4 regions of the Streptomyces ferrugineus genome follow, and region 1 is predicted to be linked to each of the others. Evidence: riboswitches for the same ligand, from Rfam matches in the RefSeq annotation. Region 1 holds a riboswitch; each other region holds the start of a gene.
The links. Region 1 has a riboswitch for cyclic di-AMP ahead of IM697_RS05485 (LysM peptidoglycan-binding domain-containing protein). Riboswitches for the same ligand answer to the same signal wherever they lie in the genome.
Positions count from the first base shown of each region.

Region 2: another riboswitch for cyclic di-AMP. It lies ahead of IM697_RS33930 (M23 family metallopeptidase); the one in region 1 lies ahead of IM697_RS05485 (LysM peptidoglycan-binding domain-containing protein).
Region 3: another riboswitch for cyclic di-AMP. It lies ahead of IM697_RS02550 (M23 family metallopeptidase); the one in region 1 lies ahead of IM697_RS05485 (LysM peptidoglycan-binding domain-containing protein).
Region 4: another riboswitch for cyclic di-AMP. It lies ahead of IM697_RS41135 (transglycosylase SLT domain-containing protein); the one in region 1 lies ahead of IM697_RS05485 (LysM peptidoglycan-binding domain-containing protein).

Region 1 covers NZ_CP063373.1:1,145,671-1,152,565, forward strand. The annotation lists gene IM697_RS05460 (serine/threonine-protein kinase) at 1-1,003, shown strand, start outside; gene IM697_RS05465 (SurA N-terminal domain-containing protein) at 1,197-1,841, shown strand; gene IM697_RS05470 (nucleoside triphosphate pyrophosphohydrolase) at 1,894-2,874, shown strand; gene IM697_RS05475 (cytochrome P450 family protein) at 3,112-4,437, shown strand; gene IM697_RS05480 (LysM peptidoglycan-binding domain-containing protein) at 4,604-5,629, shown strand; cyclic di-AMP (ydaO/yuaA leader) riboswitch at 5,838-6,030, shown strand; gene IM697_RS05485 (LysM peptidoglycan-binding domain-containing protein) at 6,035-6,715, shown strand.
Region 2 covers NZ_CP063373.1:7,590,753-7,597,647, forward strand. The annotation lists gene IM697_RS33915 (bifunctional acetate--CoA ligase family protein/GNAT family N-acetyltransferase) at 1-2,617, opposite strand, end outside; gene IM697_RS33920 (HPr family phosphocarrier protein) at 2,797-3,078, shown strand; gene IM697_RS33925 (GntR family transcriptional regulator) at 3,259-3,954, opposite strand; gene IM697_RS33930 (M23 family metallopeptidase) at 4,143-4,928, opposite strand; cyclic di-AMP (ydaO/yuaA leader) riboswitch at 4,942-5,105, opposite strand; gene IM697_RS33935 (M16 family metallopeptidase) at 5,319-6,707, opposite strand; gene IM697_RS33940 (M16 family metallopeptidase) at 6,704-6,895, opposite strand, start outside.
Region 3 covers NZ_CP063373.1:529,617-536,511, forward strand. The annotation lists gene IM697_RS02520 (S8 family serine peptidase) at 1-608, shown strand, start outside; gene IM697_RS02525 (GTP cyclohydrolase II) at 690-1,331, opposite strand; gene IM697_RS02530 (MarR family winged helix-turn-helix transcriptional regulator) at 1,440-1,955, opposite strand; gene IM697_RS02535 (dihydrofolate reductase family protein) at 2,039-3,172, shown strand; tRNA gene IM697_RS02540 (tRNA-Met) at 3,472-3,545, shown strand; gene IM697_RS02545 (PP2C family protein-serine/threonine phosphatase) at 3,658-4,743, shown strand; cyclic di-AMP (ydaO/yuaA leader) riboswitch at 4,977-5,134, shown strand; gene IM697_RS02550 (M23 family metallopeptidase) at 5,146-6,171, shown strand; gene IM697_RS02555 (aldo/keto reductase) at 6,296-6,895, shown strand, end outside.
Region 4 covers NZ_CP063373.1:9,268,121-9,275,015, forward strand. The annotation lists gene IM697_RS41125 (polyprenyl synthetase family protein) at 1-172, opposite strand, end outside; partial or broken gene IM697_RS46060 (POT-type proton-dependent oligopeptide transporter) at 458-898, shown strand; gene IM697_RS45275 (hypothetical protein) at 940-1,086, shown strand; cyclic di-AMP (ydaO/yuaA leader) riboswitch at 1,764-1,948, shown strand; gene IM697_RS41135 (transglycosylase SLT domain-containing protein) at 1,954-2,670, shown strand; gene IM697_RS41140 (HAD family hydrolase) at 2,703-3,533, opposite strand; gene fahA (fumarylacetoacetase) at 3,859-5,079, shown strand; gene IM697_RS41150 (M56 family metallopeptidase) at 5,332-6,270, shown strand; gene recQ (DNA helicase RecQ) at 6,334-6,895, opposite strand, start outside.

The sequences.
Region 1 (6,895 bases):
CGGCTCACCCGCCTACATGGCCCCCGAGCAGGCCATGGGCGGCGCGGTCGGCCCGTACACCGACCTGTACGCGCTCGGTGTGGTGCTGCACGAACTGCTCAGTGGAGACGTGCCGTTCTCCGGCTCCACCGCGCTCGGCGTGCTGCACCGGCATCTGTACGAGCCGCCGCAGCCCGTGCGCCGGATCCGCCCCGAGGTCCCCGAGGCACTCGAAGCCCTGGTCCTGCGCCTGCTCGCGAAGGACCCGCAGCACCGCCCCGCCTCCGCGCAGGAGACGTACGACGGCCTGGAGGCGCTCCTGCCCGCCCGCGGGACGCCCACCGGAGCGCCCCTCGACCCCACCCGCCCCTTCCTGCGCCCGCACGCCCCCTGGCCGGACCGCGCACGCACCCCCGCCCCCCAGCCCACGCCCGCCACCCCCATCACCCCCGACACCGACAAGCCGGACGTCGCCCGCGCCGTCGACGAGGTCAAGCGCCTCCTCGGCGAGGGCCGTATCACCCAGGCCGTCGACATCCTCGGCTCGATCCTGCCCACCGCGGCCGAACAGCACGGCGAGCACTCCCCGGTCGTGCGCACCCTGCGCAAGCAGTACGCCGCCACCCTCATGGACGACGGCCAGTACCGGCGCGCGCTGCCCGAACTGCGCCGCCTCGCCGACGAACGTGCCGCCGAGGCCGGCCAGGCCGACCCGCAGGCCCTGCGCTTCCGCTTCGACGTCGCCCAGTGCCTGGAACAGCTCGGCCAGCCGGGCGCCGCACTCACCGAGTACCGCGCGCTGCTGCCGTACTACGAGAACCAGTACGTCTCCGGCAACCCCGAGCTCGCCCACGACGTACGCCGCCGCATCGGCCACCTCCTGCTCGCCCTGGGCGACCGCCCCGCCGCCCACGACACCCTGGCCCGGCTGCTGATCGACGTGGAGCGCCTGCACGGCCCGGGCCACCCGGTCGCGGCGGAGGTACGGCGCACCCTGCAATGGCTGGGGCAGGTGCGCGGCTAGTCGCCCGACCGTCCCAGGTACGGGGGCGGTGACGGCCACCGGTCGGCGACCCCGCCGAGCGGGTGGTGCCGCGGTGCCCGAAGTCCTGGCGAATCGTTGGTCGAATGGGTTGGCCAGAGCTTGCCCACTGCCTACCATCGATCACCGCAAGACTTTGTGCACCGTCGCACAAGCTCTCCAACGGGAGGTCTCCTTGCACCGCCGCCGTCGTACCGCGCTCCTTCTCTCCGCCGCGATCGTCGCGGCCCCCCTGCTGACCGCCTGCGGAAGTGACGCGCACCCCGGTGCGGCGGCCGTCGTCGGCGGCCAGCGGATCACCGTCGCGCAGCTGGAGAACAGGGTGAGCGAGGTACGCGCGGCCCAGCGCGAGGCCGTACCCGACGAGGCCGCGTACGCACAGGTCGTCGCCAAGTCCGGCAGCCTCCCGCGCGACGTCCTGCACAACATGGTCCTCGACGAGGTGCTGCACCAGGCCGCCCAGGACGCGGGCGTCACCGTCACCCGCAAGGAGATCCAGAAGATGCGCGGCGACCTGGAGAGCCAGGTCGGCGGCGCCAAGGCCCTGGAGACCGCCTGGCTCCAGCAGTACGGCGTCCCGCCGCAGCGCCTCGGCGAGAACCTCCGCCTCCAGCTCGAGGCCCAGAAGCTCGCCACGGCCCTCGGCACCGACACCGGCAAGCCCGCCTTCTGGAACGCCATGTCCGCGGCGTCCAAGAAGCTCGGCATCGAGCTCAACCCGCGCTACGGCACCTGGGACGTCCAGAAGAGCAGCCGGGCGGACGCGAAGACGCCGTGGGTGCGTGAGGTGACGGCGGCAGGCACCCAGCAGACCATGTGACGGCCTGTGGATAACTCAGGGGGTCGTCGGTCGCTTGGGTTACGTTCGGATCGTGAACGCAACCAGTCCCGAAGCCGCCGCCCCCGGGCGCATCGTCCTGCTCACCACCAGCCACCGTGTCGCCCCCGGCCTGCTGTCCTGGCCCGCATGGCAGGCCCTGCGCTCCGCCGACCGCGTGCTGTGCGCGGACGGCGCCCATCCGCAGCTGCCGTATCTGCGCGAGGCCGGGACAGCGGTCGACGAGGCGGCCCCGACCGCGCAGGAGCTGATCGACGCCTGCGCCGGCGGCCGCACGGTCGTGGTCGTGGCGACCGGCGAGGGCGAGCCCGCGCTCACCGACGGCCTCGCCCGCCTCGCGGGCACCGGCCGCATCCCCATGCCGGACCTGGAACTGCTGCCCGCCTCCTACGACCTGCCCGGCGCCCGCCTCCTCGACCTCGTCCAGGTCATGGACCGCATCCGCGCCGAGTGCCCGTGGTCCTCCCAGCAGACCCACAAGGGCCTGGCGAAGTACGGCATCGAGGAGGCCTACGAACTCGTCGAGGCGATCGAGGACGGCGACCGCGACGAGCTCCGCGAGGAACTGGGCGACGTCCTCCTCCAGGTCGTCTTCCACTCCCGCATAGCCGAGGAGGACCCGGACGCCCCCTTCTCCATCGACGACGTGGCCGGCGGCATCGTCACCAAGCTCATCCACCGCCACCCCCATGTCTTCGGCGACGAGACGGCGGCGACGCCGGAGGAGGTCAAGGAGCACTGGCTGCGCACCAAGGCGGTGGAGAAGCAGCGGGAGTCGGTGACGGAGGGCATCCCGCTCGGCCAGCCCGGCCTCGCCCTCGCGGCGAAGCTGGCGTCCCGGGTCCGCACGGCGGGCCTGGAGGTGCCCCTGCCGACGGGTGAGGGCCTCGGCTACGAGCTGCTCGCGATGGCGGTCCGCGCGGAGGCGGCCGGGGTCGACCCGGAGGCGGCGCTACGGGTCGCGGCACGGGCGTACCGGGACGCGGTACGCGCCGCCGAAGGGCTCGACGCCTAACACCGACTCCGTGCCCGGCGCCCGGCATCGACTCCGTGTCCGGCGTCTGGCACCGGCTGAGTGTCCGGCGCCCGGTATCGGTTCCGTGTCCGGCGTCTGGCACCGGCTGAGTGTCCGGCGCCCGGCACCGGCTCCGTGTCCGGCGCCTGGCATCGGCTCATTGCCCGGTGCCCGGCACCGGCTCGGTGCCGCCACCGCGCACGGCGTGCGGCACCGCCCGCCCGCTACCGTCAAGGAGTGACCAACCAGCCCCACCCCCCGACTCCCCACCCCCCGACTCCCCACCCCCAGACCCCGCACCCCCAGACCCCGCACCCCGCAACCCCCGACCTCTTCACCTGGGAGTTCGCCGCCAACCCCTACCCCGCCTACGCCTGGCTGCGCGAGCACGCCCCGGTGCACCGGACGCGGCTGCCCAGCGGGGTGGAGGCCTGGCTGGTCACCCGGTACGCCGACGCCAAGCAGACCCTCGCCGACAACCGGCTCTCCAAGAACCCGGCCCACCACGACGAGCCCGCGCACGCCAAGGGCAAGACCGGTATCCCCGGGGAGCGCAAGGCCGAGCTGATGACGCATCTGCTCAACATCGACCCGCCGGACCACACCAGGCTCCGCCGGCTCGTCTCCAAGGCCTTCACGCCCCGCAGGGTCGCCGAGTTCGCCCCACGGGTGCAGGAGCTGACCGATCGGCTCATCGACGGGTTCGCGGAGAAGGGGAGCGCGGACCTGATCCATGAGTTCGCCTTCCCGCTCCCCATCTACGCCATCTGCGACCTGCTCGGCGTCCCCCGCGAGGACCAGGACGACTTCCGGGACTGGGCGGGCATGATGATCCGGCACCAGGGCGGCCCGCGGGGCGGGGTCGCGCGGTCGGTGAAGAAGATGCGCGGGTATCTGGCCGACCTCATCCACCGCAAGCGCGAGGCCCTCCCCGACACCCCCCACCCCGGCGAGGACCTCATCTCCGGGCTCATCCGCGCCTCCGACCACGGTGAGCACCTCACCGAGAACGAGGCCGCGGCCATGGCCTTCATCCTGCTGTTCGCCGGTTTCGAGACCACGGTCAACCTGATCGGCAACGGCACCTACGCCCTGCTCACCCACCCCGAGCAGCGCACCCGTCTGCAGACCTCCCTCGCCGCCCACGACACCGCCCTCCTCGAGACCGGAGTGGAGGAACTCCTGCGCTACGACGGCCCCGTGGAGCTCGCCACCTGGCGGTTCGCCACCGAACCGCTCACCATCGGCGGGCAGGACATCGCAGCGGGCGACCCGGTCCTCGTCGTCCTGGCCGCCGCCGACCGTGACCCGGAGCGGTTCGCCGACCCCGACGTCCTCGACCTCGGCCGCCGCGACAACCAGCACCTCGGCTACGGCCACGGCATCCACTACTGTCTGGGCGCCCCGCTCGCCCGACTGGAGGGCCAGACCGCCCTCGCCACACTCCTGACCCGGCTGCCGGATCTGCGACTCGCGGTGGATCCAGCCGAGTTGCGCTGGCGCGGCGGGCTCATCATGCGCGGACTGCGTACGCTTCCGGTGGAGTTCACCCCAGTTGGGTGAGTGCGTCCACCCCGGCGAACATGACACGCACTCATGTCTGTGATCTTCACGTGATCTGCGCGGCATTAACTTGTGACAAGTGATCGTCTGCCTATACGTTCACGGATCAACGACGGCGCCAGGTTTCACGCGCCGCGGTCACAGCTGTCTCGTGAAAGGTCCCCGCATGCTCTCCGGGAACGGTCGTCACCGTCGCCCCCGTCAGGCTCCGGCTCTTCTCGTCGCGGCCGGAGTGACCGGGTCCGCAATCGCCATCCCGCTGCTCGGCGCCACGGGCGCGAGCGCCGCCGAAGCCACCGTGTGGGACAAGGTGGCCGACTGCGAGAGCGGCGGCTCCTGGAGCGCCGACGACGGCAACGGACAGTACGGCGGGCTCCAGTTGACCCAGGAGGACTGGGAGAAGTACGGCGGCCTCGACTACGCCGCCAGCCCCGATCTGGCCAGCCGCTCCCAGCAGATAGCCGTGGCCCAGGAGATCCTCGCGGACCAGGGCACCGCCCCCTGGGGCACCTGTGCGGTGCTCAACGGGCTCACCAAGAAGTCCGGGGCGATCGACCTCGACACCGGTGTGGCGGAGGACTCACCCTCCGAGGTGTCCGGATCATCCGGCTTGCTTGATTCGTCCAGGTCGTCAGGCTCGTCCAACTCTTCGGATTCATCCGGTTCGTCGAGCGAATCCGACTCCTCCGATGCGTCCACCCCATCCGACGACCCCTTGAGCTCGCCGAGCGGCACGCCTGACGATTCATCCGAATCGCCCGAGAATTCCACACCTTCTCCGTCTCGGGATGACAAATCCTCGAAGTCCGACAAGTCGCCCGAATCAACCCCTTCGCAGTCGCCGGACAGCTCTCCCGTGGAGGCGTCCGAGGACGACAATCAGGACAACCCGGGGCAGGACGCGGGCTCCTGGGGTCTCGTCGACACCGGGGCGGTCGACGCTCCGGCGGCCGGCTCCGGTCGCCATCGTGGACCCAGCGCCGACGAGGGCAAGGCCGACGACGCGGCCACCAAGTCCTCCGGCCGCCATGCCTCGTATCAGGTCCGCTCGGGCGACACTCTCGCCTCGATCGCCGACTCCCTTGACCTCGACGGCGGATGGCGCGCGCTGTACAAGGCGAACGAGAACGCCATCGGGTCCGACGCGAACCACATCTTCCCCGGTCAGACCCTGGACGTCCCCGTCGAATAACGGTCGAACAGGGCGAAAGGCGGCGGCAGTTGGCGTCATGTTTCGCGGCTAATGTCCGCTTTGAAAGCAGTGAGAGATAGATCTCAGAAGCCCTGATCGTCTTTGTAATTCCGCGAATCGCGTGTCTACGGTCGTGATCGCTCGCCACCAGAGCGAGCCCCGACAGCCGTCACGCCGAATCCTGCCGGCGGCCGTACGGGAACAGTCGTCGCGTAAAGCGCCGTAGGCAGGAGCGGGGGACCCAAGGTTTGCGCCGGGTCCGGCAGTTGAGGCCCTTCGGGGCCGCACGGCCGGAATCGGCTTGGGGTGAAGTCGCGCACTGGACACCAGCGGTGCGCGGCCGGGCAACTCAACCGGCCCGAACCCGACAGCTCACCTCGCAGGCGTCGGTGAGGGGATCTCTCCATGCTGTTTTCCAGCAAGGGCAAGCACCGTCGTCCGTCCAAGGCCGCTCGCGCCATCGCCGTCGTCGGCGTCACCGGTGCCGCCGCCGTCGCCGCCCCGCTGATGGCGGCCGGCAGCGCCTCCGCCGCCACCGCGTCCGAGTGGGATGCCGTCGCCCAGTGCGAGTCCGGCGGCAACTGGTCGATCAACACCGGCAACGGCTACTACGGCGGTCTGCAGTTCTCCGCCTCCACCTGGGCCGCGTACGGCGGCACGGCGTACGCCTCCACCGCGGACCAGGCCACCAAGGCCCAGCAGATCGAGATAGCCGAGAAGGTCCTCGCCGGCCAGGGCAAGGGTGCCTGGCCGCACTGCGGCACCGGCCTGTCCAGCGCCGCCTACAGCGGCTCTTCGGCGAGCGGCTCCTCGCAGAGCACCGAGCGCTCCACCGAGCAGCAGTCGGCCTCCCGCTCCACGGACCGCCCGGCCGCCAAGAAGAGCACCAAGACCGTCACCACCCCGACCGGCAAGAAGGTCAAGAAGGGCGACGGCGAGTACAAGGTCGTCAAGGGCGACACCCTCAGCTCGATCGCCGAGGAGCGCGACGTCAAGGGCGGCTGGGAGAAGCTCTTCCAGCTGAACAAGGACATCGTCGAGGACGCGGACCTGATCTACCCGGGTCAGCAGCTGCACCTGAAGTAAGAGGAAGGTGCGGGGGGCGGGCCGGCGGCGGCGGAAACACGCGGCCGACAGGTGAACCACAGCGCCTTCACATCCGTGGACCTCATAGTGAAGGTGTCGTGAGGGTCACCCCCCGTCCCTCACGAACTCCCCGCCCCGGTGCGTCTTCCCCCGTACGCGCCGGGGCGGGGCTTTTTTGTG
Region 2 (6,895 bases), 6.4 Mb from region 1:
CCGTCCGGATCGAGCGGACGATCGAGGTCGCGTCGCGGTCGGTGACCGGGATCAGCCGGTGCGCGGTGTCACCGAGCAACTGGGAGGCGGCTCCGGCGAGCCCGAAGGACAGCACGGCGCCGGCCGCGGGGTCGATCACGGCCCGTACGACGGTGTCCACGCCGCGCGGCGCCATGCTCTGCACGACCGGCCTGAGCTCCTCCGGCCTGCCGAACAGCTCGGTCAGTTCGGTGTACGCCCGCCGCAGTTGCTCCTCGTCCGCGAGATCGAGCCGTACGCCGCCGAGGTCGGCGCGGTGCCGCAGGTGCGGGGCGGTGGCCTTGAGGGCGACGGGGTAGCCGAGGGTGCGGGCGGCGTCGGCGGCCGCATCGGGGCTGGGGGCGTGCAGGGCGCGGTGTACCTGGACGCCGTACTTGCCGAGCAGGTCGCAGGTCTCGTCCGTGCCGAGGGTGAGGCCCTGCCCGCGCGCGAGCAGCCCGTCGATCAGGCGGGCGGCGCCCTTCTCGTCGATGTCCTCGTACTCGGGCACCTTGCCGGGCTCGGCCGCCTCACGTCGCCACTGGGCGTACTTGACGGCCTCGGCGAGGGCGCGGACGGCGCGCTCTGCGGCGGGGTAGGCGGGGATGAGACGCGGGGCGTCGTCGGAGGTGTCCGCCGGCTCGGGCGCTGTCTCGGCCGGGAAGTCCAGGGGGCGGAAGGGGTGGGCGCGGGTCGCGCTGGCGGGCGCCTCGGGACGCGCCTTGGGTGCGGTGCTGGCCGCGGCCGACAGGGCCTCCGCCAGCCCGCCGAGCTCCACGTGCACCACCAGCACCGGCTTGCCCGGCATCCGCTCGGCCGCCGAGCGCAGGGCCTGGGCCAGTTCGGCGTCGCCGGTCGACATGTCGCCGATCGCCGGGATCGCGGTGACGACGACCGCGTCGCAGGTCTCGTCGGCGAGCGCGCGCGCGAGCGCGTCGTGGAAGTCCGCCGCCGACGCGGCCGTCGTCAGGTCCAGCGGCGGCAGCGGCCGCAGGCCCTCCGACAGGCAGGCGTCGTAGGTCAGCAGTCCCAGGGACTCGGAGTTCCCGAGGATCGCCACCCGGGGGCCGGCCGGCAGCGGCTGGCGCGCGAGCAGCAGGCCCGCGTCCACCAGCTCGGTGATCGTGTCGACGCGGATCACGCCGGCCTGCCGCAGCAGCTCGGACACGGTGGCGTGCGGCAGCCGGGTGACCCGTACGGTGTGGCCCTGCGGTGCCGCTCCCCCGTGCCGCGCGCCCTGCACCACGACCAGGGGCTTGGCGGCCGCCGTACGCCGGGCGAGGCGGGTGAACTTGCGCGGGTTGCCGATGGACTCCAGGTACATCAGCACGACGTCGGTGTCCGGGTCGTCATACCAGTACTGCAGGACGTCGTTGCCGGAGACGTCGGCCCGGTTGCCGGACGACACGAAGGTCGACACTCCTGTGACACCGGTCACTCCGCCGCCGCGCCGGTGCAGCCGGGACAGCAGGGCGATCCCGATGGCGCCGGACTGCGCGAACAGCCCGATGCGGCCCGGGCGGGGCATCTCGGGGGCGAGGGAGGCGTTCAGCCGTACGTCGGCGGCGGTGTTGATGACGCCGAAGGCGTTCGGGCCGATGATGCGCATGCCGTACGCGCGTGCGTGCCGGACGAGTTCGCGCTGGCGCCCGCGGCCCTCGGGCCCGCTCTCGGCGTACCCGGCGGAGAGCACGACCAGGCCCTGCACGCCGTGCTCGCCGCATTCGGCGACCACGTCGGGGACGTACGCGGCCGGCACGGCGACCACCGCGAGGTCGACCTGCTCGTCGATCTCGCGCACCGAGCGGTGCGCGGGCACTCCGTCGAGATCCTTGAGGTCCTCCGGGAACGCCTTGTTCACGGCGTACAGCCGCCCCGTGAACCCGGCCTGCCTGATGTTGCCGAGGACTGAGCGGCCCACCCCGCCGGGCGTGCGGCCCACGCCGATGACGGCGACGGAGCCGGGCACCAGCAGCCGGCGCACGGACCGCGCCTCGGCCCGCTGCTCGCGCGCGTACTGCACGGCGAGCGAGCGGTCGGTGGGCTCCAGGTCGAACTCCAGGCGTACGACGCCGTCCTCGAAGCTGCGCTTCTGGGTGTACCCGGCGTCGGTGAACACCTTGATCATCTTGGTGTTGGCGGGCAGCACCTCGGCGGCGAACCGGCGGATGTCGCGCTCGCGCGCGACGGCGGCGATGTGCTCGAGGAGGGCGGAGGCGACGCCGCGGCCCTGGTGGGCGTCCTGGACGAGGAAGGCGACCTCGGCCTCGTCGGCGGGTGCCGACGCGGGCATTCCGTCGGCGCCGATCCGGTCGTAGCGTACGGTTGCGATGAACTCGCCGCCCACCGTGGCCGCGAGTCCCACCCGGTCCACAAAGTCGTGGTGCGTGAAGCGGTGGACGTCCTTGGCGGACAGTCGCGGGTAGGGCGCGAAGAAGCGGTAGTACTTCGACTCGTCCGACACCTGCTCGTAGAAGCTGACCAGGCGCTCGGCGTCATCAACGGTGATGGGGCGGATGCGTGCGGTGCCGCCGTCGCGCAGCACCACGTCGGCTTCCCAGTGGGCGGGGTACTCGTGCCGGTCCGAGGCGCTCTGCATGGGGCCCAGAGTACGGCTCGCGTACGACAACGGCGCGGGGCAGTCTGTTCAGGACGTCACGTCGGGTCGAGGCCGCGACCCGACGGTCACTTGGGAGGGGACGTTCGTCCCGTTCCGGCATGCTTCACGAGTGTGGGAAACTGGTCTAGACAACCCTGAACACCGAAGGGCAGCATCACATGGCTGAGCGCCGCGTCAACGTCGGCTGGGCCGAGGGCCTCCACGCCCGCCCCGCCTCCATCTTCGTCCGAGCCGCCACGGCCACAGGCGTCCCGGTGACGATCGCCAAGGCCGACGGCAACCCCGTCAACGCGGCCTCCATGCTCGCCGTCCTGGGCCTGGGCGCCCAGGGCGGCGAGGAGATCGTCCTCGCCTCCGACGCCGAGGGTGCGGACGTCGCTCTCGACCGTCTGGCGAAGCTGGTCTCCGAGGGCCTCGAGGAGCTGCCCGAGACGGTCTGAACGACCTGAGCGGGACTCCGCAAGCAAGCGGTGAAGCCGCGTCCGTCTTTCCGGCGGGCGCGGCTTCGCTGTTTTCGTTCGGACCTCGCCGGAATTCACGGCACAGTGGCAGCTGATCCGAAAAAGGGCAGCGGAAATTCACCGTCGCCGAATAACTCCTCTTTGTATACGGCGCCTGTGTTAATGCCGCAGGCTCGGCATGTTTACGGCATGTTGCGAATTCCTCACACGCTCCGTGCGCTCACCGCCGGAGCCGAACCGCAGCCGGTGCGCGGACAGCGCGCGCTCGGTGTGCAGCGCCGTCATCGCGCGGGCGCGCTCGCCGTCGCCGCGCGCCACCGCGTCCACGATCGCGCCGTGCTCGGTCCAGGACTCCACGGGGTTGACCGGCGCCTCCACGGAGTACATCCAGGCGATCTTGTGCCGCAGCTGGGTCAGCATCGAGGTCATGGCGGGGCTGCCGGAGGCCTGGGCCAGCGTCTCGTGGAACCAGCCGCCCAGGGAGCGCAGGTCGTCGCTGTTTCCCCGCCTGGCCCGCTCCTGCCCCAGCCTGACCAGGCCGCGCAGGACCTTCAGATGGGCCTCGGTGCGCCGCTGGGCGGCCCGGGCGGCGCCGAGCGGCTCCAGGAGGGTGCGCATCTCCAGCAGGTCGGCGGCCTCCTGCTCGGTGGGTTCGGCGACGCACGCGCCCGCGTGCCGCCGGGTCACCACGAAGCCCTCCGCCTCCAGGGTGCGCAGGGCCTCCCGCACGGGGACGCGGGAGACGCCGTAGCGGCGCGCGAGCAGTTCCTCGGTGAGCCGGCTGCCGCGCTCGTAGACACCGGCGACGATGTCGTCCCGAATCGCCGTGCACACCGAATGCGCCGGAATACGCATGAGCGACCTCCGCCTTAATCCCCGTGAAACGTCGACGAATGACGTGTTCCCAGTGACTCTATGGCAACCGGCCGGAATTTCCGACGGCGGACCGGAATCCATGGATATTTTTTGGTCAGGAGATCGCCCGGAAAGGACGAAAGCCCCGGCTCGGTGAGCCGGGGCTTCGCGCGGGCGCGGTGCGGGCGTCAGACGTTCACGCCGTGCGAGCGCAGGTAGGCGACCGGGTCGATGTCGGAGCCGTACTCCGACGTGGTGCGGGCCTCGAAGTGCAGGTGCGGTCCGGTGACGTTGCCGGTGGCGCCGGACAGTCCGATCTGCTGGCCGGGGGTGACGGTCTGGCCCACCGAGACGCCTATGGACGACAGGTGGCCGTACTGGGTGTACGTGCCGTCGTTCATCTTGATCACGATGTTGTTGCCGTACGACCCGCCCCAGCCGGCCTCCACGACGGTGCCGGAGCCGACCGCCTGGACGGCGGTGCCGCTGGCGGCGTGGAAGTCGACGCCCGTGTGGCTGCCGGAGGACCAGACGGCGCCGCCGGACTTGTAGCCCGTGGAGATGTACGAGCCGGAGATCGGGGCGACGTAGGACAGCAGACGCTTGCGCTCGGCCTCGCGGGCGGCGCGCTCCTTGGCCTCGCGCTCCTGCTTGGCCTGCTCGGCCGCCTTGAGGCGCGCGGCCTCCTGTGCGGCCTGCTTCGCGGCGGCGGCCTCCTTGGCGGCCCGCTCCTGGGCGGCGGCCTGGGCGTCGAGCTGGTCGGCGATCGAGTTGTCGACGGTGATGACGGGGATGAGGCCGGTCTGCTCCGCGGCGGGCTCGGCGGCGAGCGCCGGGGCCGCCAGGGTGCCCATGACACCGGTGGCGGTGATCGCGGCGACGCCGGCCGCGCGGGCGGTGGAGCGCTCGAACCGGCTGGGCCGGCGATGCTTCCCGGTGGGGCGACTCTTCCCGGTGGCGCAGGTGAACGCCATGTAGTGGCTGGTCCTTTCCTTCCTTCTCGCCTACCGGGTTAGCTGACGGGTTCGGAGCAGGAAGGTCTCCTACGGACCCCCTCGCGGCTGCGCGGGCGTCCGATTCACCCCAGGGACTTCGGGTGGGTCCCCGGCTCCCCTGGCTCGCGCCGTACGGGGACTCGGCGATGGCTGTCCGGTGCCGCGGGTGCGGCGCACTGCCTGACGGACAGCCCGGAAGACGCTAAGCGGGGCGCCTTTCAATCCCCAAACGGATCAGGGTTTTTGTAGCGCATCCCACAGGCCAGACAGGCAACCTCTCCTCAATTCGGGCATAAAGGGGCCCTGGTGACTCTCGCGTCACCAGGGCCCCTACGCGCGCGTGCCGCCGTCCGGCGGCGGGCTCGTCCTCTACTCGGCTGCCACCACGGTGACTTCGCCGATGCCGAGGGCCTCGACGGGCTCCCGGATCTCGGCCGCGTCGCCGACCAGGATCGTCACCATCCGGTCCACCGGGAAGGCGCTCACGGCGGCCGCCGTGGCCTCGACGGTGCCGGTGGCGGCGAGCTGCTGGTACAGCGTCGCCTGGTAGTCGTCGGGCAGGTGCTGCTCGACCTGGTCCGCCAGCGTGTTCGCCACGGACGCGGCCGTCTCGTACTTCAGCGGCGCCACCCCGACGAGGTTCTGCACCGCGAAGTCCCGCTCGGCGTCGGTGAGCCCCTCGGTGGCGACACCGCGCAGGACCTTCCACAGGTCGTCCAGGGCCGGGCCGGTGTTCGGGGTGTCGACGGAGCCGCTGATGGCGAGCATGGCCGCGCCCGTGCCGTCCGGGGCGGAGCGCAGGACCTGGCCGAAGGCGCGCACCCCGTAGGTGTAGCCCTTCTCCTCGCGCAGCACCTTGTCCAGACGGGAGGTGAGGGTGCCGCCGAGGCAGTAGGTGCCGAGCACCTGCGCGGGCCACACGCGGTCGTGCCGGTCGGGTCCGATCCGGCCCATCAGCAGCTGCGTCTGGACGGCGCCGGGGCGGTCGACGATGACGACGCGACCGGTGTCGTCGGCGGTCACCGGCGGGACAGGGCGCGGCTCGCCCGGGGAGCCGGTCCAGGCGCCCAGGGTGTCGCCGAGCAGGGCGTCGAGGTCGACGCCGGTGAGGTCGCCGACGACCACGACGGTGGACGTGGCGGGCCGTACATGCCGCTCGTAGAAGGCGCGTACGCCCGCGGAGTCGATGCCGGCGACCGTGTCCTCGGTGCCCTGGCGCGGGCGGGACATGCGCGAGGTCGGCGGGAACAGCTCCTTGGAGAGCTCCTTGGCGGCCCGACGCGAGGGGTTGGCCAGCTCGTGCGGGATCTCGTCGAGCCGGTTGCGTACCAGGCGCTCGACCTCGGCGTCGGCGAACGCGGGTGCCCTGAGTGCGTCGGCGAGCAGGCCGAGCGCCTTGGGCAGGCGGGAGACGGGCACCTCGAGGCTGACGCGGACGCCGGGGTGGTCGGCGTAGGCGTCGAGGGTGGCGCCGCAGCGCTCCAGTTCGGCGGCGAACTCCTCGGCGGTGTGCTTGTCGGTGCCCTCGGACAGGGCGCGCGCCATGATCGTGGCGATGCCGTCGAGGCCCTTGGGCTCGGCGTCCAGGGGCGTGTCCAGGAGCACCTCCACGGCGACGACCTGCTGGCCGGGGCGGTGGCAGCGCAGGACCGTCAGGCCGTTGTCGAGCTTGCCGCGCTCGGGTGCCGGGAACGCCCAGGGCCGGGGCGCGCCGGCCTGGGGCTGCGGGTGGAACTCCATGCTGGCGAGCTCGGTCACTGCGCCGACTCCTCGTTCTCGTCGGTGGTGCCGTCGGTGGCGGCGGCTTCCGGTTCCTCGGCCTCGCCGGCGACCGGCTCGTACACGAGCACCGCGCGGTTGTCGGGACGCAGCCGGGCCTCGGCGACCGCCTGGACCTCCTCGGCGGTGACGTCGAGGACGCGCTTGACGGCGGTGAACGCGAGCTG
Region 3 (6,895 bases), 620 kb from region 1:
CGGTGACCGTGCCCGAGGCCAGGGTCGGCACGCCGGTCGACGCCTCCTGGACGGTGACGAACAAGCTGGAGGCCGTGGACGGCACCCTGAAGGGCGGCGCGCTCGGCTCGTCGAAGACCGGGCGCCCGACCATCGCGGGCGGCGCCACGCAGACCAGCACGATCGAGGTGCCGGAGGGCACCACGTCGCTGGACGTCGCCATCGGCAACGTCTCCGACGCGGCCGCCGACCTCGACCTGACGGTCTACGACGCCCAGGGCAAGGTCGTCGGCCAGTCCGCGGACGGTGACTCCGAGGAGTCCGTCTCCCTCGCCCACCCGGCGGCCGGCACGTACACCGTCGAGGTGGTCGGCTTCGAGGTCCCGTCGGGCTCGACCGAGTACGACTACCGGGACGTGTTCTTCTCCTCCGCGCTCGGCAAGGTCACGGTGGGGGAGCCGACGTCGATGAAGCTCGGCACGGGCGACTCGGCGAAGGCGTCGGCCAGCATCGAGGTGGCGAGGACCGTGGCCGAGGGCCGCGAACTCGTCGGTGAGGTACGGCTGGTGAACGCGCGCGGCACGACCGCGGGCGTCGGCAACGTGACGATCGAGAAGGTCACGTCGTAGGTCGCACCACGCGGTAGGGGCGGGTGTCCGATGCCGGACGCCCGCCCCTTCCTGTTGTCCTCTTGCCGTTCCCGCGGTCCGTCAGCCCGCGTTGAGCTCCGCGAGGTCGCCCAGCGGCAGCGTGTGCTGGGTCTGCAGGACCTTGGCGCGCAGGTAGCGGACGTTGTCGGGCGTGGCGAAGACGCCCGTGGGGACGCGGTCGCGGACCTCGATGCCGAGCGCGCGCAACTGGTCGGCCTTGTCGGGGTTGTTGGACAGCAGGTCCAGTTCGCCGACGCCGAGGGCGGTCAGCATCTGGGCGGCGGCCGTGTAGTCGCGGGCGTCCTCCGGCAGGCCGAGGGCGGCGTTCGCGGCGTAGGTGTCCAGGCCCTGGTCCTGGAGGGCGTACGCGTCGAGCTTGTTGTAGAGCCCGATGCCGCGGCCCTCCTGGCGCAGGTACAGCAGCACGCCGCCGCGCTCGGCGATGCGCTCGACGGCCTCGCGCAACTGGGGGCCGCAGTCGCAGCGTGCCGAGCCGAAGACGTCGCCGGTGAGGCACTCGGAGTGCAGGCGGACCAGCGGGGTGGTGCCGGGGGCCGGGTCGCCGAGGACGACGGCGATGTGCTCCAGGCCGTCGGCCAGGCCGTGGAAGGTGACGAGTTCGGCGTCGGCGCGGTAGCCGTCCTGGAAGCGCAGCGGCACCCGGACACGGGCGCGCTGGGTGGCGGCGGTGAAGTCGGGCATGCGGGTTCTCCGGGTTCCGGTCGACAGATCTGCTTCAGATTTGAAGCAGAACCTGATCACGAACCCTACACCATGCTTTAAATTTGAATCAATAGAGATTTCCGAGGATCACGAACAGGGCTTGGTGGAACGGCGCCGCCACGGCACGTCGTCCGCGGTGCCGTGCGCCTCGTCCCCCTGGAAGCCCTCGGTGACCGCCGCGAAGATCTCCTCGAGCTGCCCGACCTGCTCCGGACTCAGCCGGTCGAACAGCACCTCACGCACCATCTCGACATGGCCCGGCGCCGCGTGCTCCAGGACCGTCATGCCCTCGTCGGTGAGCGCCGCGATGCTGCCCCGCTTGTCCCAGCGGCAGTTCTCGCGCCCCACCAGGCCGTCCTTCTCCAGGCGCGTCACGGCGTACGTCAGCCGGCTGCGGGTGATCTTCAGCCGTTCCGCCAGGTCGGTCATCCGAAGCCGGCGTTCCGGAGCCTCGGACAGGGAGGAGAGGATGGAGTAGTACATGTGCGGCATGCCGGCCTCCTGCTGGAGCTGCCGGTCCAGCGCGTCCTCCACGAGGTGGGCGGCGCCGATGTAAGCGCGCCAGGCGCGCTGCTCCTCGGGGGTGAGCCAGCGAGTCGTCATGAGACCAGTGTAGGTTTGTTTCAAACTTGAACCAAGCCCCGTCCGGGACCAACGCCCGGATTGCCGAGCCGGAGAGCGCGCCGATGCCGTCGTACCCCTACGTCCTGCTGTCCGCCGCCGTCTCCCTCGACGGCTACCTCGACGACACCACCCCCGATCGCCTGCTGCTGTCCAGCCCGGCCGACTTCGACCGGGTCGACGAGGTACGGGCGTCCGTGGACGCGATCCTGATCGGCGCCGGCACGATCCGGGCGGACAACCCGCGGCTGCTGGTGAACTCGGCTCAGCGGCGGGCGGCGCGGGCGGCTTCCGGCAGGCCGGAGTATCCGCTGAAGGTCACGGTCAGCGCGTCGGGCGAGCTGGATCCCGCGGCGAACTTCTGGCACACGGGCGGCGAGAAGATCGTCTATACGACGGAGAAGGGCGCGGAGCGGTTGCGGCGGGCGCCGGTCGCCGCGGATGTCGTGGCGCTGGGGCCGGAGCTGGACTGGCGCGGGCTGCTGACGCATCTGCGCGAGGTGCGCGGGGTCGAGCGGCTGATGGTCGAGGGCGGCGGCACGATCCACACGCAGCTGCTTCAGCAGGGGCTGGCGGACGAGGTGCAGCTGGTGCTGGCGCCGCTGTTCGTGGGGGATCCCAAGGCGCCGCGGCTGTTCGGGCCCGGGGGATATCAGGGCGGGCGGCTGCGGTTGCTGGAGGCGCGGCGGATCGAGGACGTGGTGCTGATGCGCTACGAGCCGACGGCGCCCGGCACCGGCGGGCTGCCCGTCGCGGCGGATCGGCACTGGCTGGCGCTGGCGTGCGAGCTGGCGGCGCAGTGCCCGCCGTCGGAGACGGCGTTCAGCGTCGGGGCGGTGGTGGTGGCGGCCGACGGGACCGAGCTGGCGCGCGGGTACTCCAGGGAGGGCGGCGATCCGGTGGTGCACGCGGAGGAGGCGGCGCTGGCGAAGATCGCGCCGGGGGATCCCAGGCTGGGGGCCGCGACGGTGTACACCAGCCTGGAGCCTTGTACTCGGCGGGCGTCGCGGCCGGTGCCGTGTGCGGGGCTGATTCTCGGGGCGGGGGTGCGGCGGGTGGTGACGGCCTGGCGGGAGCCGGACACGTTTGTGGTGAGGGCCGATGGGAGTGGGGTGCTGGCGGGGGAGGGTGTGGAGGTGCTGGTGCTGCCGGAGTACGAGGGGCGGGCGAAGGGGCCCAACGCGCACCTGCTGCGCTGACGCCGGGTGTGTCTCGCCCCCGCCGCCCCTACCCGTCCCATCCTGAAGGGGTGCTGCCCCTTCGACCCCACTGGGGCTGCCGCCCCAGACCCCGCTCCGGCCCTGAAGGGGCCTTGTCCTCAAACGCCGGACGGGCTGGATTGCGCGGGCCGGCGTTGGAAGGCAGTGGGCCGGTGCTGGAGAGGGGTGGTTGTGCCGTGGGTGGCTGCCTTCGGTGGGGGGAAATGGGCTGGTCAGTCGTGGGGCAGGGAAAGGCGTGTGCTTCGGGGGCTGCGGATGGCGTACTATGGAGTCACCGACGCGGGGTGGAGCAGCTCGGTAGCTCGCTGGGCTCATAACCCAGAGGTCGCAGGTTCAAATCCTGTCCCCGCTACTGAAGGCTCAGGGCCGGAACTGATCAGATCAGTTCCGGCCCTGAGTGTTTCCGCTCCTCCGGTCGGCTCCCAGCACTCGCTCCCCGCCCCCGCTTCGGCAACCCTGGTGAGGTGGAGGAAGGGCGGATTACACACGTACGCCGATTCGTCCGGCTGCTCCCCGCCCTGCTGATCGCGGCCGGAGCCGGGTACGAGCACGCCACGCCCACCGCCTTCACCGGCGCCCCCTTCTTCACCGCCGCGCCCCTGGTCGCCGCCCCGCTCTACTCGCTGCGCGGCACGGTGGTCACGGGTGTCGTGGCCGTCACCCTGCTGTGCGTACTCCGCATCGTGCACGGCGGGCTCGCGCGGGCCGCGGTGATCACCGAGCTGGTCACCGTGGGCGTCGTCGCCGTCCTCGCCGTCCTCATCAACCTCCTCGTCCGCCGCAGTGACGAACGCCTCGCTTCGGTCCGCGAGATCGCCGAGGCCGCCCAGCGCGCCGTACTGCCGGAACCCGCCGAGCGGATCGGGGGGTTCCAGATCGCGGCGCGGTACGAGGCGGCGCAGGAGGGCGCCTCCATCGGCGGCGATCTGTACGCCGTGCAGGACAGTCCGCACGGGGTGCGGCTGGTCGTGGGCGACGTGCAGGGGAAGGGAATGGGCGCGGTCGGGGCCGTCGCCGTCGTCATCGGCGCCTTTCGGGAGGCCGCCGAGCAGGAGGCCACCCTGGAGGCGATCGCGCAGCGGCTGGAGCGGGCGCTGGCGCGGGAGCGGACGAGGCGGGACGGCGTCGACTCCCGCGAGGGGTTCACCACCGTCGTGCTCGCCGAACTGCCGCACGGCAACGGCACCGTACGGCTCGTCAACCGCGGGCACCCACCGCCCCTGCTGCTGTACGCCGACGGCACCGTATGCCCGCTGCCCGCCACCGAACCCGCGCTGCCGCTCGGCATGAGCGAGCTCGGCGCCTGGCCCGACCGGGCCGACGAGGCCGGCTTCCCGGGCGGCGCGACGCTGCTGCTGTACACCGACGGGCTGTCCGAGGCGCGCGACGACAAGGGGCGGTTCTACGACCCCGAGGCGGGACTCGCCGGGCGCGCCAACGCCCGGCGTGAGCCGGCCGCGCTGCTCGGCGTGCTCGCGGCGGAGGCGCGCCGGCACTCCGCGGGCGGCATGGCGGACGACATGGCCCTCATGGCCGTACGACGACCTTGATCGTTGTCACCCGAGGTGATCGGTCGACCGCCCTCCGCATAACAACTGACACACCGTCAATACCTGTGTGACTCCTGAGTCCAGGCCAACTCGCCCGAATTAGGCCGTTGATGACCCGTAAGTCCAGGCGAAAATAGTTAATGATCAAGCGGAACAGCTTGGAATCCGCACCCCGCGTCTATTAACGTTCGATAACGCAGCGCGGTCGTCCCAGCCGTCACAAGAGTCGGCTCCGTGCGCACGCGCCGAATCCCGCAAGGGAGCCGGGGAACCACCACCCTGGGGTGAATCGCGCGGATGCCGTCGTGAACCCACGACTGGTATACGCGCGTAGGAGACCTTCCTGCTCCGAACCCGTCAGCTAACCCGGTAGGCGAGAAGGAAGGAAAGGAGTACGCCCACGTGGCGTCCAACAGGCCTGCTACGCAAGCCCCGTTCGTGCCGAGTCAGCGCAGCACCGACACCTTCGGCTACGACCGCTACCGCACCGACGAGGGCCCGTTCGAGGAGTGGAACCCCACCGCGGAGTCCATTCGCCCGGCACGTGGCAGGCATCGCGTCGGCAAGCAGCGCGGCGGGGGACTCGCCCGCAGCTCCACGGTTCTCGGCGTCGGCGTCATAGCCGCCGTCGGCGCGGGCGGCATGGCCAGCGCCCAGAGCGGCAAGCCGCCGGTCGCCATCACCATCCCCGACCTGCCCCTGATCTCCGACGACGACGCCGCTCCCGCCGAGGACGCCGGCACCGCGCTCAGCACCGTGGGCGAGGCCACCGAGGAGACCACGCAGGGCACCTCCGACGCCGGCGAGGCGCTGCGCAGCCGGATCATCGCGCAGGCCGAGCTCCAGCAGGACCAGATCGACACCAAGGCCGCCGCGGCCGCCGTCGCCGCCGCCGAGAAGGAAGCCGCCGCCGCGGCCGCCAAGGCGGAGAAGGAGGCCGAGGCCAAGGCCGCCGCCGCGAAGGCCGCCGCCGAGGAGGAGGCCCGCAAGAAGGCCGAGGCCGAGCGCCTCGCCGAGCTGGCCAAGCAGTACACGCTGCCGACCTCCTCGTACACCATCACCTCGACCTTCGGGCAGGCCGGCGCCTACTGGTCCTCCGGCTACCACACGGGCCTGGACTTCGCCGCCCCCACGGGCACGCTGATCAAGGCGATCCACTCCGGCACGATCACCTTCGCCGGCTGGGACGGCTCGTACGGCTACAAGACCGTGCTCACCCTGGACGACGGCACCGAGCTGTGGTTCGCGCACCAGTCGTCGATCAGCGTCAGCGTGGGCCAGAAGGTCAACACCGGCGACGTCATCGGCCGCGTGGGCGCGACGGGCAACGTCACCGGCGCCCATCTGCACCTCGAGGTGCACCCCGACGGCAGCTCGAACGGCATCGACCCGATGGCGTGGCTGCGGGGCAAGGGCCTCACCCCCTGACACACCCCTCGACGGGCATCGACTTCCGATCCCCGGTGGTCCTGGCGGCGACCCCCCGACGTCAGGACTGCCGGTTTCGGCGTGTGCGGAATACCGGCTTCTGACACGAGGGTTGGCGAAGAACATGACTTCTCTTCGCAAGCTCGGCTCCTCCGACCTCGAGGTCCACCCGCTCTGCCTCGGCGGCAACGTCTTCGGCTGGACCGCCGACGAGGACCGGTCCTTCGCCGTCCTCGACGCCTACACCGCGGCGGGCGGCAACTTCGTCGACACCGCCGACTCCTACTCGGCGTGGGTCGAGGGCAACGTGGGCGGCGAGTCCGAGACCATCATCGGGAAGTGGCTCAAGGCGCGCGGCAACCGCTCCGACGTCGTGATCGCCACGAAGGTCAGCCAGCACCCCGACTTCCAGGGCCTGACCGCGGCCAACATCAAGGCTGCCGCGGAGGCCTCCCTGCGCCGCCTCGGCACCGATCACATCGACCTCTACTACACCCACTTCGACAAGCCGGACGTGCCGGTCGAGGAGATCATCGGCGCGCTGGACGAGCTGGTGGAGGCGGGCAAGGTGCGGCACATCGCCGCGTCCAACATCTCCGCCGAGCGCCTGGCGGCCTCCCTCGCCTTCTCCGACCGTGAGGGCCTCGCCCGGTACGTCGCCCTCCAGCCCCACTACAACCTGGTCTCCCGCGACACCTACGAAGGCTCCCTGCAGAACCTCGCC
Region 4 (6,895 bases), 8.1 Mb from region 1:
TGAAGCGCTTTCCACCCGCCCGCACCAGATGCTGGGCGGCCTCGGTGATGAAGGGGACCTCACTCTTGGTGGCTTCGAGCAATCCCTCCTCGACAGCCGCCAATCCGGCCTGGACATCGGCTTCCAGAGCCTGGTCCCGCACGCTCAGCCCGAACGGCCCGACGACGGTCACGAGGGGTCTCCTGTCTGCTGGTGTCTACTGGCGGTTACACGGTTTGTCGATAGGTCGCTGCCATCACTCAAGTCAGCGTATCCGGTCACGTTTCGATCACCGATGCCGCCCACCCGTCCACCACAGGCGGTATCGGATCACGGCCGGTATTTTTTTGATCACCTGATAAGGCCGGATAAGCATCGACTTATAGGGAAGTAGCGGTCCGTATCCCGAACCGAAGTCGATGGTGAAGCCGGGAGCGGGCCCACTCCTGGCGACGACTGGGGGCGCTCCTCGTCCCCCTTCTCGTCCCTCGGCATGCAGCCATCCTGGTGCTCTGTTTCGCCGACACGGTGGCCCACGGCGGTATGGGCATGTCGGTCGGACCTGATCGCCTGCGGCCACTACGCCATGGCGGTGCCGGCCGCCGCCATGACCCGGGCAGGCCTCGGCCTGATCAGCGCCGGCACCGGCCTCCTCAAGCCCAACGTCGCCACCTTGGTCGGCAAGCTCTACCGCACGGACGACGACCGCCGCGACACCGGCTTCGCGCTCTACTGCATGGCGATCAACATCGGCGTCTTCGCCGGGCGCCGTCATCCGGCCGGACGGAAGCATGCCGCCCCCTTCGCGCCGGCCCCGGACTCCCGCACCCTCGAAGGACCCCCGTCGCGCCGGACGACCCGCCTGATCGTCACGGGCCTCGCCGCCACCGCCGCCGTCGTCGCACTGTGGGCCCACATGGGGCACCGCCGACCTCGGGGCACTCCTCCGACGCCCCCCTCATGCCCGTCTGGTGGATCGTGGGTTCCCACCCGCTGCTCGGCCTCGGCGACGCCCTCCTGGAGGCCTCCGGCATATCGGCCACGCCCGGGCTCGCCGTGATGGCCGCGGCGCCCTGGCCGCGCCGCACGACGCACCAGGTGCACTGACCGGACGGGGATCCCGCTCATGCGCATCCGTACGTCCTTCCCCTACGAGACGACTCACCACGACCTGCGGCGCGTCCCGCCCCGTACGGGACCCGCCTCGTCGAGGCGATCGTCACCCTCTGCTCCACGGACGATCACCATGACAACGACGTGCACTACAGGGGAGGTTCCGTCCTCGTAGTCGACACTCAGGGGCGCGAACACCGGCGGGAGGAGGACGCACACTCGGTGCGCCTGGAGTGCGAAGTGGGTGAGGAGACCTCGGTGTTGACCCTGGCCGCCTTCGAGGAAGCGGAGCAGCCGGCGCCGCTCGGCGTGAACTCCCCCATCACTCATCTACATGGAGGGCGAAGAGGTCGTTTTCCTCCGGACACGGGAAAAACGGACTCCACGGACAGCCGATTAAAGGCGAGTTGGAGGCATTGCCCGATTTGCCATTCTTGTGATCGCCAGTGAATTGGGTCACTCACGCCTGCCCGAGGGGTCAGCCGGACGCACCCCCTTCCACCCTTGCGTCGAACGCGAGTTGAGACTTGGCAACCGCAAAGGATCAAGCGCTCCATTCCCCTCAGACCATGGTCAATCCGCACGTCAGGCAGCCATGGCACTTGTTCCGGGCATATGCTCTCGCATACGTTCCCGCTCGTCGGGCGGACGCCGAATCCTGCCGCCGCCCGAGTCATCCATCGACGCAACTCACACACGCACGGCAGGAGCGGGGGACCCAGGTAAGTCGCCGGACCGGACGCCTTGATGGCGCACCGAACCGGCTAGGGGTGAAGTCGCACCGTCGCACGGCGGCGCGGCCGGGCATCTCCCGCCCGAACCCGACAGCTCACCTCGCAGGCGACGGAGAGGAACAGCGCCATGCCCCGAGGCAAGCACCGCCGCCCCCGCACCAACCCGCTCACCCGCCGCGTCGCCATCGCCGGAACCGGCACCGCCGCCCTCGCCCTCCCGCTCCTGAGCGCGACCGGCGCGGGCGCCGCAGAGCCCACCGCGGCCAAGCCCGGCTCCGTCACGTACACCACGAAGAAGGGCGACACGCTCTACGGCATCGCGGACCGCTACGACGCCCGGGGCGGCTGGAAGCAGCTCTACAAGGACAACCGCAAGGTCATCGGCGACGACCCGCGGCTGATCCACCCGGGCATGGACCTGAAGGTCCGCGCGACGAAGAAGGCGTCCGCACCGAGCAAGGCGTCCGCGCCCGCCAAGCAGTCCGGCGTCGCCAAGGCCACTCAGTCCTCCGTGAAGTCGTACCCGAACAACCTCGACGGCTGGATCCGCAACGCGCTGGACATCATGCAGCAGAACGGAATTCCCGGGTCGTACGAGGGCATTCACCGCAACATCCTCCGCGAGTCCTCCGGCAACCCGCTGGCCATCAACAACTGGGACTCCAACGCCGTGGCGGGCACCCCGTCCAAGGGCCTCCTCCAGGTCATCGACCCCACCTTCGCCAGCTACCACGTGCCGGGAACGGTGTACGACCCCTTCGACCCGGTCGCGAACATCGTGGCCGCGTGCAACTACGCGGCCGCGCGTTACGGCTCGATCGACAACGTGAACGGCCCGTACTAGGCCCTCACCGGACCTATCGCCCCAGGTCGCCCCTATGGGGCGAAATCGACCAATCTGCCCGCGAAGAGCCTCTCGAGGACGACGGCGATGCCGTCGTCCTCGTTCGAGAGGGTGATCTCGTCGGCGATCGCCTTGAGTTCGGGATGCGCGTTGGCCATCGCGACACCGCGGGCCGCCCAGTCGAACATGGGGATGTCGTTGGGCATGTCACCGAAGGCGACGGTGTCGCGCGGACCGAGACCGAGATGCTCGGCGGCGAGCGCGAGACCGGTGGCCTTGGTGATGCCGCATGGCTGGAGTTCGACGGTGCCGGGCCCCGACATGGTGACCGTCGCCAGGGAGCCGACCACCGAACGCGCCGTCGCCGCCAACTCGTCGTCGGACAGGCTGGGATGGCGCAGCAGCACCTTGCTGATCGGCTCGCACCACAGGTCGTCCCGGTGCATCACGCGCACGGCGGGCAGGGTGGGGTGCGGCATCAGATACCCGGGTTCGATGAGCGTCAGCCCGTCGACGCCGTCCTGGTCGACGGCCGCGTACACCTGCCCCACCTCGGCCTCGATCTTGCCGAGCGCGGTCTCCGCCAGCTCCCGGTCCAGCGTCACGGACCACAGCAGACGGTCCGCGCCGGCGTCGTACAACTGCGCGCCCTGTCCGCACACCGCGAGCCCCCTGCTGCCCAGGACGTCGAGCAACGGCCGCACTCTGGGCGCCGGCCTGCCGGTCACGACGAGGTGCTGGGCACCGGCCACCGCCACCCTTGCGAGCGCTTCGAGGGTCCGATCGGAGAGCGTGTCGTCACCGCGGAGCAACGTCCCGTCCAGGTCAGTGGCGATGAGTGAATATGCGATGGGTGCTGCCATGATCAGAGAATACGGACAGGACGCCCCAACGACTCGACCTGAACCGGACGGCTGCTGTGTTCACATCTGTTGACACCTGTTCCGGTTCCGCTTCTGTCTCCACGCGTACAACTTCCTTTCGTTTGTTGCGATTTCACCTCAGCGAAGGCGTGGCGGGCTCCCCGAGGGCGATGTCACGGCCACCGATGCGCCCAAAGCCACGCCGACCTGCTGATTCACCGGGCTCGGCGACGCGGGCGCCGCACTGCCCAAGACCGGCGGCTCACCCGTAACGTGTGGCCCGACCACATGGCATACGGAGCGGATGAGAGTGAGGCAGTACCCCATGCCCCCCTTCGATCTCCCCGAGGGCGACCCCTTCGGCACGCACAACCTTCCGTACGGCGTCTTCTCCCTGCCCGGCTCGGACTCCGCGCGACGGGTCGGCGTCCGGCTCGGCGACCACGTCCTCGACGCGGGCAAAGCGGCCTACGCGCTCGGCTCGCCGTACGCCCCGCTGCTCGCCCAGGGCTCCCTGAACCCCCTGCTCGCGGCCGGCCGCACCACCTGGTCGGACGTACGGCGCGCGCTGACGGCCTGGGTGACGGTCCCGGCACACCAGGAGGCCGTCCAGGACCTCCTCCATCCCCTCTCCTCCGTGACCCTGCACCTCCCCTTCGAGGTCGCGGACTACGTCGACTTCTACGCCTCCGAGAACCACGCCCGGAACGTCGGCCAGATCTTCCGCCCCGACGCCGCGGACTCCCTGACCCCCAACTGGAAACACCTGCCCATCGGTTACCACGGCCGCTCCGGCACGGTCGTGGTGTCCGGCACCGACGTCGTGCGGCCCTCGGGCCAGCGCAAGGCCCCCACCGATCCGGCGCCGGTCTTCGGCCCGTCGGTCCGCCTGGACATCGAGGCCGAGGTCGGCTTCGTGGTCGGCACTCCGTCGCGGATGGGCAGGCCGGTGGCGCTCGGCGACTACCGGGAGCACGTCTTCGGCCTGTGCCTGCTCAACGACTGGTCGGCACGCGACATCCAGGCCTGGGAGTACGTCCCCCTCGGCCCCTTCCTGGGCAAGTCCTTCACCACGTCGGTGTCGGCGTGGATCACCCCGCTGGACGCGCTGGAGGAGGCGCGGGTGGCACCGCCGGAGCGCACCCACCCCCTGCTGCCCTACCTGGACGACTCCGGCTCCGAGACCGAGCCCGGCGGCTACGACCTGCGTATCTCGGTGGCCGTCAACGGCCATGTGATCGCCGAGCCGCCCTTCTCCACCATGTACTGGACCGCCGCCCAGCAGCTCGCCCATATGACCGTGAACGGCGCCTCCCTGCGCACCGGCGACCTGTACGGCTCCGGCACGGTCAGCGGCCCCACGGAACGCGAGCGCGGCTCGCTGCTGGAGCTGACCTGGAACGGTCGGGACCCTCTCGAACTCCCCGACGGCAAGCGGACGTTCCTGGAGGACGGCGACGTGGTGACGCTGTCCGCCTGGGCACCGGGGCCCGGTGGGGTCCGGGTGGGGCTGGGGGACGTCACGGGGCGGATCGTGTCGGGGTGAGACCGGGGCCGCCGGGGCCAACGCGCCGCTGCTGCCCGGTGGTTCGCGGTGTGGTGCGCGTGCAGGGCGCTTCGGCTGTCGTCTGGGAAGACGGCCGTGACGGGGTATTCGGCGAGTCCTTCCCCCTGACTCCTGAGGCGGTCACCGTCATACTGGCTGGCGGTGGGAGGCGAGCCGGGATCGGCGTTCGCGGCCCGCTGCCCCGCACCGCCACTCCCGCACCTCCCCCGTCCAGGATCCGGAGACCTCGGCATGACCGTCTGCATGCTCCTGCTGAGCATCGTCGCCCTGACGGCCGCCCTGCCCGTCCCCCGGGCGCTGACCCGGGCCGCCTGGCCGGAACGGGAACCCGTGGTGGCGCTCTGGGTGTGGCAGTGCCTGGTCGCCACCGTCCTGCTGTGCTGCCTGACGGCCCTGGCCCTGGGCACCGCCGCCGCCTTCGGCACGGTCCGCGCCCAGCTGTTCGCCCCGGCGCCGCCGCCGGTGACGGAGGCGTACGACCTCTCGGCCACACCGGCCTGGGCGGCCGCCCTCACCCTGCTGCTGGCCTGCGGTGCCGCCTGGACGACCGCGATGCTGGCCCGCGAGCTGGTCGAGGCCCGTCGGCGACGCGGCCAGGCCAGGGCCCACCTGCGCGAACGCGCCCCCGACCTGCCCGCCGGGCTGGGCTCGGCGCGCGGGCCGCTGCTGGTGCTGGAGGACGAGTACCCGGACGCCTGGTGGATGCCCGGCAACCCGCCCCAGCTGATCGTCACCACGGGCGCCCTGCACCGTCTGACCGACCACCAGCTCGACGCCGTCCTCACCCACGAGCGCGGCCACGCCCGCGCCCGCCACGACTGGCTGCTGCACCTGTCCACCGCGCTCGCCACCGGCTTCCCCCGCATCCCGTTGTTCGCCCACTTCTGCGACCAGACCCACCGCCTGGTCGAACTCGCCGCCGACGACACGGCGTCCCGCCGCTGCGGTCATCTGACGACGGCCCTGGCCCTGATCGAGCTCAACCAGCACCGTGGCGTGCTGTCCTGCGCCTCCACCCACCGCCTCCTGGGCGAACGCGTCAACCGCCTGCTCCAGCCGCCCCCGCGCCTGGGCCGCCGCCATCGGGCGTTGACGACGACGCTGGCCGCACTGGTGCCGCTGCTGCCGCTGCTGATCACGTTCGCGCCCGGGCTGACGGCGCTGGCGTGACCGTCGCCCGCGAGCGCCGGACGGGCTGAGACGAGCCCACCGGCGCTCGGCTGCTCCCTGTGCCTAGGCCCAGTCCTCCGGCTCCGGCTCGATGTCGGGCCAGTCGTCGTCCCCGTGATCGGCCGCGGGTGCCGTGCCGTCCGCAGCGCCGGTGTCCGCGCGCATCGAGGCCAGCACTTCGAGCACGCCCTCGCCATATGTGGCCAGCTTCTTCTCGCCGACCCCGCTGACGCCCCCGAGCTCCCGCACGGAGGTGGGCCACACCGTCACGATCTCCCGCAAGGTCGCGTCGTGGAAGATCACATATGCCGGAACGCCCTGCTCCCGGGCCTGCTCGGCACGCCAGGCCCGCAGTGCCTCGAAGGCCGGCGCCAGCTCCTCCGGCAGTTCGGCCACCGCGGCCTTCGCCTTGCGCTCCCCGCGTCCGGACCCCGTCGACCCCGACCGCGAGGTCGCCGGCTTCTTCGGCTCCTTGCGCAGCGGCACCTCCCGCTCCCGCCGCAGCACCGTCCCGCTGGCCTCGGTCAGCACGAGCGTCCCGTACTCCCCCTCGACCGCGAGCAGGCCCTGCGCCAGCAGCTGCCGGACGACGCCGCGCCATTCGCCTTCGTTCAGCTCCTCGCCG